One region of the Arthrobacter rhombi genome, then DNA from elsewhere that is predicted to be linked to it. Evidence: riboswitches for the same ligand, from Rfam matches in the RefSeq annotation. Region 1 holds a riboswitch; each other region holds the start of a gene.

Region 1 (4,235 bases):
AACCAGAGGTCGCGGAAGGTGCGCGGCTGCAAGGCGATGGTCTCGACGAAGGAGAAATGCGAACGCAGCAGGTGCGAGACGTTCGAGTCGGCTTCGGCCAGCTCGATGAGCAGACGGAAGAGGTGTTCGTGGGTGACGGGGTCACCGCCGTGTTCGGCCGGAACGCGCAACGCGGTGAAGCCGGCTTCCTTGAGCCAGCCGATCTGCTCGAAGGGCAGCACGTGGTCCTGTTCGCGGGTGACGGCCCCCTCGGCGATGCGGGCGAAGACGGGGCGGAAGCGCGCCGCGAGGGCGGCGTAGCGTGCCTCGGATCCATCCGGGACGGTGATGGCGGCGCTGGTGGTCGCCGTGGTGGTTTCACTCATGAGGGGTCCTAACTGATGGTGGCGGGCTCGGGCTGGGAGGAGGCATCGGCGTCGTGCCGTGCATCCAGGTCACGCGCCCCGGTTTCCGGGGCGAGCAGCGTGGTGACCAGGGTGATGGCCCCGACGCCGACGAAGTAGGCGATGACCCAGAAGGGGCTGCCACCGCCGGCGGCGAGCAGGGCGGTGGCGACCAGCGGGGCCAGGCCTCCGCCGAGGACCGAACCGATCTGGTAGCCCAGCGAGACTCCACTGAAGCGCACCCGGGTGTCGAACAGTTCGGCGAAGAACGCGGCCTGCGGCCCGTACATGGCGTCGTGTCCGATGTTCATGCCCAGCACGACGGTGAACACGATGAGCACGAAGTTGCCGGTGTCCAGCAGCGGGAAGGCAACCAGGGCCACCAGGATGCTGAAGATCCCGCCGAAGAGGTACGTGCGGCGGCGGCCGATCCGGTCGGAGACCCAGCCCCAGAAGGGGACGGAGACCAGGCCGAGCGCCGAGGCGATGAGGATGGCCTGCAACCCGGTTTCGCGGCTGGTGCCACCCTGGGTCAGGTAGGTGAGGATGAAGACGGTGTAGACGTAGTAGAACGCGTTCTGGGCCAGTCGCAGCCCGGTGGTCAGGGCGACCTGGCGGGGGTGGGTGCGCAGCGATTCCAGCACGGGGCGGCGGGCGACGGCGTCGGTGTCCACGACGCGCTTGAACGAGGCGCTGTCCTCGATCTTCAGGCGCACGATCAACCCGACGACCACCAGCAGGATGCTGGCCAGGAACGGCAACCGCCAGCCCCAGGCCAGGTAGGCGTCCTCGGGCATGGCCGATTCGAGGGCGAGCAGGACGCCGGTGGCCAGCAGCATGCCGGCGCTCGGGCCGATCTGGGTGGCGCTGCTGGTGAATCCGCGCTTGCCCGGTGCCGCGTGTTCGACGGTCATCAGGGCGGCTCCCGCCCATTCGGCGCCATAGCCGACGCCCTGCAGCACGCGCAGGGCCAGCAACAGGGCCGGGGCGATCCAGCCGGCGGTGTCGTGGGTGGGCAACAGGCCGATGGCGGTGGTGGCCAGGCCGGTGAGCAGCAGGGAGGCGACCAGGACCGATTTGCGGCCGATCCGGTCCCCGAAGTGGCCGCCGAGCACGCCTCCGATGGGGCGGGCAATGAAGCCGACGGCGTAGGTGGCGAACGCGGCCATGGTGCCGACCAACGGGTCGGCGGGGGCGAAGAACAGCGGGCCGAACACGGTGGCCGCGGCCAGCCCGTAGAGGACGAAGTCGTAACCCTCGATGGTGGTGCCGACCAGGCTGGCGATGGCGACGCGGGATCGCATCCGCGGTGGCGGTGGTGTGTCGGTGGTGGTGCTCGTGGTCATGTCTGGTCCTCCTCGGGTCATGCCGGGGAAGAGCCCGCCGTCGTCCCGGCCGCCGGGTCAGGGCGGCCGGGACGAGGGAAGGCCTCTCCATCGGTCCTGGCGGGAGCACCGGCCCTCAAGGGGGTGGTTGCTGCGGCGTCAACGAGCCAGGTCTCTCAGCCGCTCTGGATGGTGGTGGTGGTGGTGGTGGTGCGGTTTCCTAGCTGGTGGCCAGGTCCGCGGTGGCCAGGCGGTAGCCGGCCGCGCGGTGGGTGTCCTTCACCCGGTCGCCGGCGCCGAAGAGCTTCTGGCGCAGGGTGCCGGGCGTGTATTCGGTGGGGTAGGCGCCAAGTTTCTGCAGCTCGGGGATGACATGTTCCACGACGTCCTCGAACGTGCCCGGGGTGATGGCGTAGGCCAGGTTGAACCCGTCGACGTCGGTGTCCTCGACCCATTCGACGAGCTTGGCCGCGACTTCCGCGCCGCTGCCCACGGTCACCGGACCGAACCCGCCGACGCCGATCCATTCGGCGAGCTGGCGGATGGTCCACGGCTTGCCGTCGTCGCCGGAGGCCTTCTTGAAGGTCTCGACCGAGGACTGGATGGCGTTGGATTGCACATCCTCGCCGATGACGTCATCGAGGTCGTACTGGGACATGTCGATGCCGGTCCAGCCGGAGAGCAGGGCCAGGGCGCCGTCCAGGTCGGTGTAGGAGGCGTAGTCCGCGTACTTGGCCTGGGCCTCCTCGGTGGTGGCACCGGTGATGATGGTCTGCATGGTGTAGATCTTCACGTCATGGGCATCGCGTCCGGCGGCCACGGCATTGGCGCGGATCTTCTGCACCGATTCGACCAGCAGCTCCTTGGTGGGGCTGTTCACGAAGACCGATTCGGCGTTCTCACCGGCGAACTCCAGGCCGCGCTTGGAGGCACCTGCCTGGTAGATGACCGGCGTGCGCTGCACCGAGGGTTCGGTGATGGCGATGCCCGGGACCTTGAAGTACTTGCCCTCGTGGCCGATCTCGTGGACCTTGGACGGGTCAGTGTAGACGCCGGACTCACGGTCGCGGATGACGGCGTCATCTTCCCAGGAGCCCTCGAGCAGCTTGTAGACGACTTCGAGGTACTCGTCGGCGTGGTCGTAGCGCTCGTCATGTTCCATCTGGTCTTCCTGGCCCATGTTGCGGGCGGCGGAGGGCAGGTAGCCGGTGACGACGTTCCAGCCGATGCGGCCGTTGGTCAGGTGGTCCAGGGTCGCCAGGCGGCGGGCGAACGGGTACGGGTGCTCGTACGCGGTTCCGGCGGTGACGCCGAAGCCCAGGTTCTCGGTGACCGCTGCCATGGCGGAGACCAGCAGGAACGGGTCGTTGACCGGGACCTGCGCGCCGGCGGAGAGCGGCGTGGTGTTGGTGGAGCCGTAGACGTCGTAGGTGCCCAGCACGTCGGCGATGAAGATGCCGTCGAACAGGCCCTTCTCCAGTGTCTTGGCCAGTTCGGTCCAGTAGCCGAGCTCCTTGTAGCGCCAGGCCTGGTCCTGCGGGTGGCGCCAGAGGCCGGGCGACTGGTGGACCACGCAGTTCATGTCGAATGCGTTGAGGCGGACGTGGCGGCGTGCCGGTGTGGTGCTCATTGTTCTCCTTCGGGGGTCCTGAGGTCGCCGACGGCGCTGAGCTTGCGCGGGGCCGTGGCGTTGACCTCGTAGTCGCCGACGATGCGGGACTTGTACATGGCGGGGTTGTGGGTGGCCACGGTGCGCGCGTTGCGCCAGTGGCGGTCGAGGTTGCAGCGGGTGGAGGTCGAGGAGGCACCGAGCCCGTCGAAGAGCGAGGTGGCAGCCTGCAGGACCAGCGGCTGCACGGCGGACTGGGCGCGGTTGGCCGCGAGCTCGCAGACCGCATACTGCTCGGCGGCGCTCAGACCGGGTTGGCCGATGGCCTCCTCGAGCTCGGCGGTGGCGGCCAGCACGATCGCATCCACGGCGAACGTCGTCGCGGAGATCTCCCCGATGACCTGCAGCACCTGGGGTTCACGCCGCGAGGCCACCCCGGTCCCGGTGCTGAACGCCCGGGTGCGCAGTTGGGTGTGGGCCCGCGCATCGGCGAGCACGGCGCGGGCGATTCCGGCCTGGACGGCGAGCAGGACCAGCTGGAAGATGGCCGACTCCGGGTGGATCTCCAGGACCGCCGGATCCAGCAGGGTGTCGACGGGGACCCGCTCAAAGGTCGTCGAGCCGGTGCCGGTGAGCTGCTGGCCGAAGCCGTCCCAGTCGTCGTAGATCCGCACTGCCGAATGCCGGGTGGACACCACGGCGATGTGCCGGCCGGGCACTCCGGGAGCGGTCGCGGTGACCGCGACCCAGTCGGCGAAGATCGTTCCGGTGCAGTAGTACTTCTCCCCCGTGAGCAGCCATCCGGTGCCGGTCGACTCGACGACGGTGTTGAGCTGGCCCAGGTCGTTGCCGCCGCGTTCGGTGTAGGCGTTGCCGACGATCTGGCCCGTGACGAAGCGCGCAAACCAGCGGGCCTTC
Region 2 (4,235 bases), on a different contig from region 1:
CGCGCCTACTACGCCTACCTGGCCAAGATGTCCCCCGACGAGATCACCAATTTCGCCAAGGAATACCCGGAGGCCATGGCGTATGGGCCCCGCACGTCGATGCCAGCCCGCGAACAAGTCGACTTCTGGACCGGCCTCTCTTCGGCGCAGCAAGCGGCGATCATCACCTCACTGCCGATCATTGCCGGCAACACAGAGGGCGTCAGCTACACCCAGCGGGCGGACTCCAATGAGCGGGTCCTGCACATGATGGTGGCGGGAAAATTCCCCGCCACCGCGGAGCAGACCAAGGCCTACAACTCGATTCTCGAGTCCCTGAAATCGCCATTGACCACGGATGCTGGACGTCACCTGATCAGCTTCGACCCCTCGACCGACAAGCCTCTGGCGGGGGTCGCCATCGGCGATATCGATTTTTCCTCCTCAGTGACGTTCAACGCCTCGGGCATCACCAGCAAAACACAGGGCATGACCGGGGAAGTCGACAACGCCCAGGCGCTCTGGGACGAACAGTCGCTCTACTCCGATGGCCGCCACGTCGTGGTTTCCTGGATCGGCTACGACTCCCCTGGTGGTTTCCCGGAGTCGACCGAGGTGAACTACACGGACAAGGCCCGTGTGGGCGGCAACGAACTCGCCACCCAGCTCGATGGGCTCCATCTGACCATGGCCCAGGACGGCGGGACCGTCCCCCGGGTCAATGTGGGTGCCCACTCCTACGGGACCACCATGTCGGCCTACGCTCTGACACAAACGGAATTCGACGTCGATTCGGTCTACTTCTACGGCTCCGCCGGCTTGGACCCGAACGTGGCTGATACCGCCGATGACCTGCATGTCAAGAGTGCGGACAATGGCCGGCCCGCCGTCTACGCCACGCAAGCCGCCGGCGACCTCGTAGCTCCCGGCGGAATCGTCTCCTCACAATTCGGCGATGTCACCCGTATTTCCCCCACCGATGATGCCTTCGGGGCCCAGGTACTCGATGCGGAGTCCAGCGTCGATGAGAACGGGAACCCACTCAAGGCGACCACGGGCCATGGCGGACACGGAAACTACGACCAGCCGGTCCTGGCACCACCGCTCTCCAAGCCGGCGCTGGCCAAGTATCTCTTCGACTATGCCAAGGGCGAGGCCACGGGCGTCGTCGAGACGGAAACCGGTCATGGCTATCTCGACCGGGACACCACCAGCCTGAATCACTTCGGTCGGGTTGCCAGCGGACAGACGGCTCATCTGGACATCAAGGACCAGGCCATCACCGATACCAAGATCGAAGAATCCAAACGGGACTTCAACGCCTTGGTCAATACCCCGACCGTCATCGTGGACACCTCCCAGCAGGCGGTGAATACCACCATAGATGCTGGCCAACCCGCCGTCGACCTACTCCAAGACGCCGCCGTGGAAACAGCCAACTCAGGTATCGACCACGGCCAGTCCTTCCTCGATAGCGCAGGAAATACCGGCAAATCCGTCGCCAGCGGAACGGCAAACACCGTGCGAGAGCACCTGCCGTTTGGCTGGGGCAACTCGGATGCCGCGAAATCCGTGCAGCAAGGTGCCAGCAATATCCTCGGTGGCGCCTACGACTACGGGCACCAGGCCTTCAACGACAGTGTCGATCAGGTTCAAAACGGTGGGCGTCTCCTGTCCGACCTCGTGACGGGGTCACGTAACGCCACCGTCGACGGGGTCCAGAGCCTCGGCAACAGGGCGATTGATGGCTCACAGCAGGCGGTGGGCAAAGGCGTCGACTGGAGCCAACATCGCGCCGAGGACGAGATCCGCGAATATTCGGACACGCACCGCGACGAACCCACACGATAGGCTCGACAACCGTGATCCCTTTCCGCAAACCGTCCGGTGTCGGCACGGCACTCTGCCTCTCCAGCTTTCTGTTGTTGACCGCTTGCACCTCATCCCCGGGAGAACCGATGGACACCCACCCACCTGCGGCCTCTGCCGCCGAGCACCAGCGCGATGCCCATTCCATTCGCGAGGATTTCTACGCGTCGATCACTGACGTCATCACGGCAGCCGGCGGCAAGTGGAAATACCTCGACGGAAGCGCCTACTCACCGGAGGACCGGGGCTCCTTTGCCCCCAAGGCCTGCGCCAGCGGGCCACAGGACGCCCGTCAGCTGCTGCTCATGGTCACCTCCGGGCCCAGCTCCGACGGACCGGCGGCCATCCAGCGCATGAAATCGGTTCTGGAAGACCGTGGAATGACCGTCACCGGATACATTCCCGGAGACACCCAGCGGGAAGCCTCCGCCATCAACGCCGAAAGCCCCAACGGCGCCTTCGTTTCCTACCGCACCAACGACCTGCGCACCAACATCAGATTCGGCAGCGAGTGTTCTTCGCACCCCACCATGCTCACGGACGTCGACTGAGCCGTCCCACATGTTGCGCCGCATGGCGTCACATGAACGACGCCGGATCCCGCCTTCAAACTGTCGGCGGACCCGGCTAGGCTGAAACCAGCTTCACGAGACATGGCGCCAAGCTCCGACTGGCCATGCACCAACCCCACTGCGGGCGATACACGCGTCGCCCATGGATTGTTCGGCGGGTGGTTCGGATGACGAAGCGGCCCCCGGTAGTCGCCAGGGGCAAGGACGATCCGAAAGGCACGGCCATGCAGGCACTGCTACAGCACCCCTCCGCTACACCACACCCACCTCACGGGTTCCCCCGCTTCAGCGGGGACTGGGTGGACGCCTCCGTCGTCCTGGGCCACGGGACCATCCGCGTGGATACGGCGGACCAGGGGCATATCCTCATTCCCGAGGACTTCGAGACCCTCAGCGGGGCATTGGATGTGTCGGTGGCCGGCCACCCGGCCCGGTCCTGGCCCGGAGCCGGTCGTTCCGCCGTGCAGTTCAACGCAGCGCTGGGCATGCTCCTGGTCCCCGGCGGGTATGACCGTGTGGGGCGGTCGTTCTTTCCCGTCCGGCCCGCTGGCGCGTCCACCCTGTAACCGGCCGCGGGGAAGGACACCAGCCTTATTCGCCCCGCGGCAGCAGCATCACCTTGGTGGCCCGGCGCTCATCCATGGCCCGGTAGGCTTCCGCTGCGTCTTCCAGCGGCATGACCGCGTCGAACACCAGCCCGGGGTCGATGGTTCCGGCCAGCACATCGGCGAGCAGTTCCGGGATGTATTCGCGAGTCGAGGCAGCCCCACCAGCGACCGTGATGTTCTTCGAGAACAACATCCCGATCGGCAGTTCGGCTCCCCCGGCCGGGACGCCAACGAACCCGAGTGCGCCGCCGGCACGGGTGCACTGCAGGGCCTGGTCCATCGATTCGGCGGTTCCCACGCATTCGAGAACTGAGTCGGCCAGCACGCCGCCGAGCAGTTCGGAGACCCGCGCGGCCGCCTTCTGGCCGCGTTCGGCCACGATGTCCGTGGCGCCGAAGGCCCGGGCGATCGCTGCCCGGTCCTCATGCCGGGACATGGCGATGATCCGGGAGGCGCCCAACCGCTGGGCGGCCAGCACCCCGCTCAGGCCCACGGCCCCGTCCCCCACCACCACGACGCTGCGTCCGGGCCCGACCTGGGCGCCCAAGGCAGCGTGGTGCCCGGTCCCCATGACATCGGAGAGGGAGAGCAGGCTCTTCAGCAGCTTTTCGTCCGGGTCGGCCAGTCCGGGTACGACGACGAGGGTGCCGTCGGCGTTGGGAACGCGGACCGCTTCACCCTGGCCGCCTTCGACGTCGAGTCCGTTTTCGTCCTGTCCGCCCCAGACGGCCCGGTGCCGGCAGGCTACCTGGACACCGTTGCGGCAGTCCGGGCACGTGCCACAGCTGTTGGCCCAGGGGGCGATGACGAAGTCCCCCACGGACAGCGTGGTGACCTCTCTGCCGACTGCGCTCACCGTGCCGACGAACTCGTGGCCAATGGGGTGGGGTTCGCTGGTCTCACGCACTCCCCGGTAGGGCCAGAGATCCGAACCGCACACGCAGGCCGCGGCCACCGTGACGACGGCGTCGCCGGGGTGCTGGATTGCCGGCGCGGGGCGGTCCTCGACGCGGATGTCATAGGGTGCGTGGATCATCGTGGCGCGCATGGGGCTGCTCCTGGGAACTGGGCTGGGCGGGTCCGGGATACCGGACTACACCTCCAGCGTAGAACGATATCCGGCAGTTCGTGCACCCCACCCACGACGACGGCGCCCCTCTTCTCGGAGAAGAGGGGCGCCGTCGTCGTTCGCCATGCCGGCAGGTGG
Region 3 (4,235 bases), on a different contig from region 1:
GGGAACATCCGGGACGCTGGTCGGCCATGCAGCGGCCCGCCGGTCCCGAGGTGGCCGGATCGGCGGCGGCGCTGCGGATCGTCGAGTACGTCTGGGCCGTCCTGCGCGGCTATGACCTGCCCGCGAACGAGCTGGTGCACGCCACCCGATTCGTCGGCGCCACGCTCAACGGCTACCTGGCGTTGGAGAAGGCCGGCTCCTTCGAGCACCGCAGTGATCCCACCGATTCGTCCTGGCGGCGCACCCTGTCCGCCCTTGACCGCGCACTACAGACCTGGGCCACCGCCCTCGAAGGAGAAACGCCAGCATGATCACCACACCCCTGACGCAGGACATCATCCGCGGCGCCGCGGAACTGGAGGACGGATCCCACGGCGTACGACTCCACCGGCTGCCCGGCTGGGTCCGCCAGCAGTTCCCGGATCCCCAGCTGCTGGCCATGGAAGCCCAGCCCTCCGGAGTCAGGATCGCCGTGCGGACCACCGCGACACGGATCGAACTCGTATCGCATCCCTCGCCGGTCCTCTACCTCGGCACCCACCGGCCGCGGGGACGCATCGACGTCTGCGTGGATGGCGAGCTGCAGCTGGGCGATGAACTCACGGGAGGCGACGCCACCGAAATCGATCTCACGACCGGCTCCATGCGGCAGGTCCCCGGCCCCTCCCACACCACCGTCGTCGAGGGACTGGCCGCGACGTCCAAGGCCGTGGAGTTCTTCCTGCCGCACAACGAATCCCTGGAACTGGTCAGCCTGGCCTCCGATGCCCCGCTCGAGCCCTTGGAACAGACGAAGCCGCTGTGGGTCCACCACGGCAGCTCCATCAGTCAGGGGTCCAATGCCGCCTCCCCGAGCGCGATTTGGCCGGCGCTGGCCGCCCGGCGGGGGAACGTCGAGCTGCGCAACCTCGGGCTCGGGGGCAGCTGCTTCGTCGATCCCTTCATCGCGCGGGTCATCCGCGATGCGCCGGCGGACGTCATCAGCATCAAGCTGGGCATCAACATCGTGAACCTGGACGGGATGCGGGTGCGCGCCCTGGTCCCGGCGATCCACGGGTTCCTGGACACCATCCGCGACGGGCATCCCACGACGCCGATCGTGCTGGTATCCCCGATCTTCTGCGGGATCCATGAGGACACCCCGGGTCCCGGGGGATTCGACCCGGCCAGCATGGGCACGGAGCAGGTGAAGTTCATCGCCACCGGCACCACCGGGGACGAGGCGCTGGGGCGGTTGACGTTGCAGGTGATCCGCCGGGAAATGCGCTCGCTGATGGAGCGCCGCGCTGACGACGCCAACTTGCACTTCCTCGACGGGCTGGAACTCTACGGGGAAGCCGATGCCGCCGACGCCCCATTGCCCGACAACCTGCACCCCGATACGGCCACCCACCGGCTCATCGGTGAACGGTTCGCCGACCACGCCTTCGCGGCCACGGGCCCGTTCGGCGCCGTGGTCCGCCCGCACCAGGCGGAACCCGGGGAATGACAACGACGGCGGCCCGCGGGCCGCCGTCGTTCATGAAATGCAGTTCCGGAAACGGATCAGAGGGTGATGGTTCCCTGCGGGGTCTCGAAGGTCACGGACATGATGCCCGGGGTGCCGTTGGGCGCCTCCCATTCGACGTCGACATCCTCCAGCGGCGACGCGGCCGGGGTGCCCAGCCACTCGCGCACCCGCTCGACCGAACCGGCGATGGTGATGCCGGAGATGCGGCTGGTGGGCTCCAGCGCCTTGGACGGGTGCAGGTGCTCGGTGCCGTCGTCCCACCGCAGCATGTAGGGCACCTGCGGGTCGGCGATCAGGCCCTTGATGCCGATCTGCTGCCAGGTCAGTTCCTGGCCGTCGGGGAACTTGCGGTTACCCGGAACGGAGGAGCGGCCCAGGCGTTCCTCGAACGGTGCCAGGTCGTCGACGCAGACACACCAGCCCATCCAGCCGCCGCCCATCTCGGAGCGGGCGCGCACCGCCTGCCCGAACGGGGCCTTGTCCGAGGCCGGGTGGTCCAGGACCTCCACGACCTCCAGGTACTGCGTGTTCTGCAACGGGAAAATGACGTTCCTGGTCCCGAATCGGGGATGGATGCCGCCCTTGACCGACTCGATCCCCAGGGTCTTGGCTACACGGGAGGCCGTGGCGGCCAGCCCGTCTGGTCCGCATGCGTATGAAACGTGATCCAACCTCATCATGCGTTCATGATGGCACTTTGTGAGGTGTGTCTCGACTTAGGGTCACCTAAGTCATTCGGCCTGCGTCCACCGTCCCGCGCTGCCGGCGATTGTTGCGCACGCCGTCATATTGGGTGCCCATGGGTTGCGGGACCGCGGGGGATCTAGAACACTGGATGCAGGTCATGAGTGCCAGCGCAAAACCCCGGTTTGCTGGCCGGCAACCCTCCACTCGCGGTGGGGTGCCCCGGGTGAAGACCAGGTCCGCCTCCAGCTGGAGAACGGGCAAGCGCGGGTCACCTCCCGGCACCCCACGGGGTGGCGCGGAACAGGGACCCCTGAGCAGTAGAAGGGGACAACACATGTCCGCATCATGGTCTTTTGAAACCCGCCAGGTCCACGCAGGCCAGACCCCCGATCCGGCCACCGGGGCCCGGGCACTGCCGATCTACCAGACGACGTCGTTCGTCTTCCCGAGTGCCGAGAGTGCGGCCGCACGGTTCGCCCTGCAGGAACTGGAGCCGATCTACACGCGCATCGGCAACCCCACGCAGGAAGCGGTGGAGAACCGCATCGCCGACCTCGAGGGCGGCGTCGGCGCACTGCTGCTGGCCTCCGGGCAGGCGGCCACCACCTTCTCGATCCTCAACGTCGCCGGAACGGGTGACCACATCGTGGCCAGCCCGAGCCTCTACGGCGGAACGCAGAACCTGCTCAAGCACACGCTGCGCCGGCTGGGCATCGAGGTCACATTCGTGGCCGACCCGGACAACATCGACGAGTGGCGTGCCGCCGTGCAACCGAACACGAAGGCCTTCTTCGGCGAGGTGGTCTCCAACCCGCGCCAGGACGTGCTGGACATCGAGGGTGTCAGCGAGGTGGCCCACGCCGCCGGCGTTCCGCTGATCGTGGACAACACCCTGGCCACCCCGTACCTGATCCGCCCGTTCGAATGGGGCGCCGACATCGTGGTGCACTCGGCCACCAAGTACCTCGGTGGCCACGGCACCGCCGTCGCCGGGGTCATCGTGGACTCGGGCACGTTCGACTTCGCGCAGGATCCCGACAAGTTCCCCGGCTTCAACACCCCCGACGAGTCCTACAACGGACTGGTCTTCGCCCGCGACCTCGGCGTCAACGGAGCACTGGGCGCCAACCTGGCGTACATCCTCAAGGCGCGCGTGCAGTTGCTGCGCGACCTGGGCTCCGCCGTCGCCCCCTTCAACGCATTCCTCATCGCGCAGGGCCTGGAAACCCTGAGCCTGCGGATGGAACGCCACGTGGAAAACGCGCAGAAGGTCGCCGAATGGCTCGAGGCCCACGCCCAGGTCGAATCCGTGGCCTTCGCCGGGCTGGCCTCCAGCCGCTGGCATGACCGCGGCCGCACGTACGGGCCCCGCGGCACTGGTGCGGTCCTGGCCTTCGAGATCGCCGGTGGCGAGGCCGCCGGGCGTGCCTTCGTCGACGGTTTAGAACTGCACTCCAACGTCGCGAACATCGGCGATGTCCGCTCGCTGGTCATCCACCCGGCCTCCACCACCCACTCCCAACTCAGCGAGGCCGAGCAGGTCGCCGCAGGGGTGAGCCCGGGACTGGTCCGCCTCTCCGTGGGCATCGAGCACATAGACGACATCATCGCTGACCTGGAGCTCGGGTTCGACGCCGCCACCGCCACCGCAGTGCCCGCCGGCGGGGAATCCCAGGCCGCCCGGTGACCCAGGGCGTCGACAACGTGAGGGGACAGCTGCGCACCGGCAGTACGCCGGTCATCCGCGACGGCATCCTGAAGTGCGTCCCGATCGGTGGCTACCGGTTCGAGACGGGCGGCTGGCTGCCCGAAGTGATGATCGGCTACGAGACCTGGGGGACGCTGAACGCCGACGCCTCCAACGCGGTCCTGCTGCTGCACGCGCTGACCGGGGACACCCATGTCTCCCGCGGCCACGGCCGGGAGGACGGGTGGTGGGACGGGTTCGTCGGGCCCGGCAAGACCATCGACACCGACCGGTTCTTCGTGGTCGCGCCGAACATGGTCGGCGGCTGCTACGGGTCAACCGGCCCGGCCA
Region 4 (4,235 bases), on a different contig from region 1:
CAACACAGCCCCGCGAGCTGGGCGGGTGCTGGTGCGTTACGACGCGCAGGGGGATGACCGGCGAAGAAGGCGCCTCGGATGGCCCGCCGGCGTGCGCCCGACATGGGTCGCGCGCGTCCCGGTCACTCGGGGAGGGGCGGCAACGGTGCCGACTGCCCTTCGATGCGGACGGGCAGTACGTCGTCACCGCGCAGCATGGTGCGGAGCAACCGGCGTGGCTCCCAACGGAGCGACATGGACGCCGGGTCGCGCCGCAGAACCATGCCCCCGTTCGGAGTCGCATACCGCTTCTCCAGATCGCCCAGCTCCTCTGCACGCAGCAGGGCGACCGTACTACCCACCGCCTGGTCGACCAGGCGGAGCAGTGAGGAGGGTCCCCTCAGGTCGGACGCGACGAGGTGCTGCTCACTCGTGGCGAGGATCGTCCTCTGCGCCGCGCGTGTCACGACCAGAGGACGGGACGGACCCTCCAGCAGGCCAGCCAGCACGTCCGCCGCTGCATCCGGACGACCGGCTTTCCGCGCCGCCGCCTGCATCCGCCGCAGGCGGCCCGGCTCACGGAGGACCCCGTCGATCTTCCAGCCGATCGTGGCGGTGGTGTTGCAGCGCACGGCGGCCCCCTGCTCCATCAGGTAGTCGCCGTTTCGGACCTCCTGGCCCGGGATGGGGTTCACCAACACCATGGGCAGCCCCGCGGCCATGCATTCCGACGCCGTCAACCCGCCCGGTTTGCCCACGAACAGGTCGGCGCGACGCAGCAGCTCCGGCATCTTGTCCGTGAAGCCAATCACGCGGTAACGGTCGCCGGCAGGCTCCACCAGCTGCTCGATGCGCCGACGCAGCGCGTCATCGTGTCCACACACGACCGTGGCCGTGAATGCGGACCGCATATGCAGCGTCTGCTGCACAACTGCGGCGGCGTAGTCACCGCCTTTGGCGCCCGCGGAGATCAACAGCATCGGGGGCTCGTTGGCATCGCGCGCGGGCGTGGTGTCCGGCTTCACCGCGATGGGGATCCCCGTGGCCGCGATGCGGTCGGTAGGCAGACCAAGCGCGGTCAGCTCGATCCTCGCCTCTTCCCTGGCCACGAAGAGCTGGTGGAACGCGCTCGTCAGCCACAGGCCTTGGAAGTCGTAGTCCGTCGTGACGACAGCCGTCTTGGCGTCGATCACGCCCCGAAGGAGCAGGGTTGCCAGCAGCTGGGCCGGCAGGAAGTGCGTACACACGATCGCCGTCGGTCGGAACCGTTTGATCGCACGGACCACCGGAAAGGCATTCACCCGAGTCCAGGGGTCGATCGGGCCTCGGCGCCGGAACGGCGGGTCACTGGCGTCGTAGCCCCACTCGACCAGCCACGGCAGGCCCTCGACCAGAACGAAGTACCCCTTCCCCAACACGTCTCGGTAGAGCGCGCTACTGACCTGCAGGACGTCCAGCACCTGCACCTCGGAAATGTCGGCGCGCGCGGAGCACGCCTGCTGTACCGCCGCCGCGGCGCTGTTATGCCCCGATCCCACCCCTGCGGACAGGATCATCACGCGCTCACCTCCGGCGGTGTTGGAGCCCCGTGCCGGCGTCTTACGCATGAGGAAAGAGTAGCGGACCGCATCGTCTCCCACGGATCCACATCTACTGGCGGATACTTTTTCTTCGCGACAGGGCCAGGAGGACTTGAGCGACGTGGCTGGGTCTGCACCATGGACCTGCCACCGTTCACGTCAGCCCAGCCTGGGCATCAGGGCCACGGAGCTTGCGCCGTCGCCCTCTCAATCGGCGACGCCATAACGGTCGGCGTCGGACTTTTCGATAGCTAGCCCCCTCACGGAGCCAAGCTGGAGGAGTTCATCGGCGCACCGGTGTTCCGGTAACCGCGGCGAACTGTGCGGCCAGCTGCTCATCGTGCTCCAACTGGCACGGTTTCAACGGCCGGGCTGCCAGCTGCACGTAGGCCCGTCCGGCGCTGCGCTGCGGATCGGCCGGTACGGCCAGGAGCCGTGCGCCCGGATGCCAGTGGCAGGTCACCGCGCCCACCAGCGGCAGCCCGGCACCGTCGTCGTGCCCGGGAACCGGGAGCGTACAGCGCAACGCGGCGGCCAGCTCGGCCACCCCGTGGTAGTGGCCGCGCCAGCGCACCCCGGTGGGGCAGGCCAGGGTGAGCGACTGGGTGGGGGGATCGACGAAGACGGTGACCGGAACCCAGGCGGCGGCGTCGGCCAGCAGTTCGGGGTGGGCCGTTCCGAACGCGGGACGGTGCCCCGGGGTGCCGGAGTGGCAGTCGGAAGCGGGACGGTGGGTGGACAGATGGCCCATGGGTTGCCTTTCGCGTGCTCTTGCCCGACACCGTGCGTGCCGGGCCGCTTCGTCATCCGAACCACCCGTGAAGCATGGGGTTGGTGTGCGGCCGGGTCGGAGCCCGTGCATGGCCGCATCTCGTGAAGCTGGAACCCAGCCTAGCGGATGCGAGACGCGGGGTAACTTCTTCGCCCGTGGCGTAGCCGGTTTGCGTTGGGCTTCCACGTGGGATGGGATGGGGAAAAGACCTTTGCCGGGTTGTGCCCGGCCCCCGAAGGAGTGATCCGACAATGACCGTCCCCGCAGCCGCCCGGCCGCCGCGCCCGCTGGTGGTGCTGGAGGTGGTGACCCGACGCAAGATCGGCAAGCACATGGTCCGCCTGACCCTGGGTGGGGAGGGCTTCGCCGCCTTCCGCAACAAGGAAGCCACCGACAAGTACGTCAAGCTGCTGTTCGCCGATCCCGCCCTGGGCCTCACCCCGCCCTATGACCTGGAGGAACTGCGCGCCGTGCTGCCGCCCGAGCGGATGCCGGTGCGGCGTACCTACACGGTGCGCAGCGTCAACGAGGCGGCCGGGACCCTGCAGATCGACTTCGTCGTGCACGGCGAGGACGGCATCGCCGGGCCGTGGGCCAACCACGCCAAGCCCGGGGACCTGGTCTGCTTTTCAGGCCCCGGCGGGATGTATGTCCCCTCCCCGGAGGCTGACTGGCACCTGCTCGCCGGTGACGAATCGGCGCTGCCGGCCATCGCCGCCGCCCTGGAGGCCATGGACCGCTCCGCGGTCGGCGAGGTCTACGTCGAGGTCGCCGAGGAGAAGGACGAGATCAAGTTCAAGGCCCCCAAGGGCATGAACGTGCACTGGTTGCACCGCGGTGGCCCGTTCACCCCGGAGAGCACCCGGCTGGCCGCAGCCGTCATGGCCGGCACCTGGCGCGAGGGCGACGTGCAGGTCTTCGCCCACGGTGAGCGCGAGATGGTCAAGGCGCTGCGCCGCTACCTCGCGGATGAAAAGGGAGTGGACCGCAAGGCGCTCTCGCTCTCCGCCTACTGGGCGTTCGGCAGGGCCGAGGAGACGTTCCAGGCGGAGAAGCGCGAACCCATCGGGCAGATCTTCCCCGACGAACCAGGGATCCAGACCGCAGTCCGCGGCTGAGCCCGGGTCTACCGGATCCCCGGATGGCTTCGGGCTGCGGGATCCAGCACGACGGCGGCGCCTACCTGTCGTACGCTTCCTGGCTCCACAGGTGGAACAGAGCGTGCGCCCGGTAGGGGCGCCACGCTTCCGCCCGGTCCGCTGACTCCCGGGCACTGATCCGCCCCAGCGCCCGGCGCAACACCAGGTCTCCGGGGGTGAACGCATCGGGATCCAGCCGGGCCCGCACGTCCAGGTAGTCTGCGCTCCAGGGGCCGATGCCCGGAAGCGCCAGCAGCTCGTCGCGGGTGAGCGGGAACGCGCCGGCCGGTTGCGCGCCGGCGTGGCTGAAGGCGTCGGCCACGGCCAGCAAGGTGCGGGTACGGGCGTGTGTCAGCCCGATCGCCGCCTGCAGTTCAGCTGCGGGAATCCGCGCGACGACGTCCGCCGCCGGGAACAGCTTCATCCCGGCCACCGGAGTGCCGCCGTACCCGGTAACGAGACGGCCGGCGAAGGTCCGCATGGCTGCCACGGAGACCTGCTGGCCCAACACGGTCGTCGCCGCTGCCTCGAAGGGATCGGGGTAGCCGATCCGCCGCAGCGCCGGGCGCCGGGTGACCAGCGGCGCGAGCAGGGGATCGCGCGAGAGGTGGGCGTTCACGGGCGTCAGGTCGTCATCAAGTCCCAACCAGCGGCGGATGATGGCCTCCAGCGTGGCCGCCTCGGCGGCATAGAGCGGGTCCCCGAGGGACCTCGCCCGGACCGCGGTCTCGTCGAACTGCAGCGCCAGCGGGACGACGCGGTCGC

What was found. A riboswitch is a leader RNA that binds a small molecule or an ion and turns the genes downstream of it on or off. The one in region 1 is predicted to bind S-adenosylmethionine.
Region 2: it holds a riboswitch for S-adenosylmethionine, as region 1 does, so the genes downstream of both, ABD088_RS09765 (hypothetical protein) here and ABD088_RS01875 (MFS transporter) in region 1, are expected to answer to the same signal.
Region 3: it holds a riboswitch for S-adenosylmethionine, as region 1 does, so the genes downstream of both, ABD088_RS13570 (bifunctional o-acetylhomoserine/o-acetylserine sulfhydrylase) here and ABD088_RS01875 (MFS transporter) in region 1, are expected to answer to the same signal.
Region 4: it holds a riboswitch for S-adenosylmethionine, as region 1 does, so the genes downstream of both, ABD088_RS10000 (hypothetical protein) here and ABD088_RS01875 (MFS transporter) in region 1, are expected to answer to the same signal.

What each region holds. Positions count from the first base shown of each region.
Region 1 is NZ_BAAAIV010000003.1:182,246-186,480, forward strand. Features, by position in the region: gene ABD088_RS01870 (acyl-CoA dehydrogenase family protein) at 1-365, opposite strand, end outside; gene ABD088_RS01875 (MFS transporter) at 374-1,729, opposite strand; SAM riboswitch class I at 1,814-1,904, opposite strand; gene ABD088_RS01880 (LLM class flavin-dependent oxidoreductase) at 1,929-3,338, opposite strand; gene ABD088_RS01885 (acyl-CoA dehydrogenase family protein) at 3,335-4,235, opposite strand, start outside.
Region 2 is NZ_BAAAIV010000011.1:70,641-74,875, reverse strand. Features, by position in the region: gene ABD088_RS09775 (alpha/beta hydrolase) at 1-1,830, shown strand, start outside; gene ABD088_RS09770 (hypothetical protein) at 1,938-2,399, shown strand; SAM riboswitch class IV at 2,491-2,631, shown strand; gene ABD088_RS09765 (hypothetical protein) at 2,645-2,986, shown strand; gene ABD088_RS09760 (zinc-binding dehydrogenase) at 3,012-4,076, opposite strand.
Region 3 is NZ_BAAAIV010000015.1:80,471-84,705, forward strand. Features, by position in the region: gene ABD088_RS13555 (TetR-like C-terminal domain-containing protein) at 1-311, shown strand, start outside; gene ABD088_RS13560 (SGNH/GDSL hydrolase family protein) at 308-1,489, shown strand; gene ABD088_RS13565 (VOC family protein) at 1,546-2,190, opposite strand; SAM riboswitch class IV at 2,351-2,467, shown strand; gene ABD088_RS13570 (bifunctional o-acetylhomoserine/o-acetylserine sulfhydrylase) at 2,532-3,884, shown strand; gene metX (homoserine O-acetyltransferase MetX) at 3,938-4,235, shown strand, end outside.
Region 4 is NZ_BAAAIV010000011.1:127,438-131,672, forward strand. Features, by position in the region: gene ABD088_RS09990 (beta-glucosidase family protein) at 1-57, shown strand, start outside; gene ABD088_RS09995 (MGDG synthase family glycosyltransferase) at 123-1,586, opposite strand; gene ABD088_RS10000 (hypothetical protein) at 1,843-2,310, opposite strand; SAM riboswitch class IV at 2,322-2,438, opposite strand; gene ABD088_RS10005 (siderophore-interacting protein) at 2,583-3,449, shown strand; gene ABD088_RS10010 (DNA-3-methyladenine glycosylase family protein) at 3,511-4,235, opposite strand, start outside.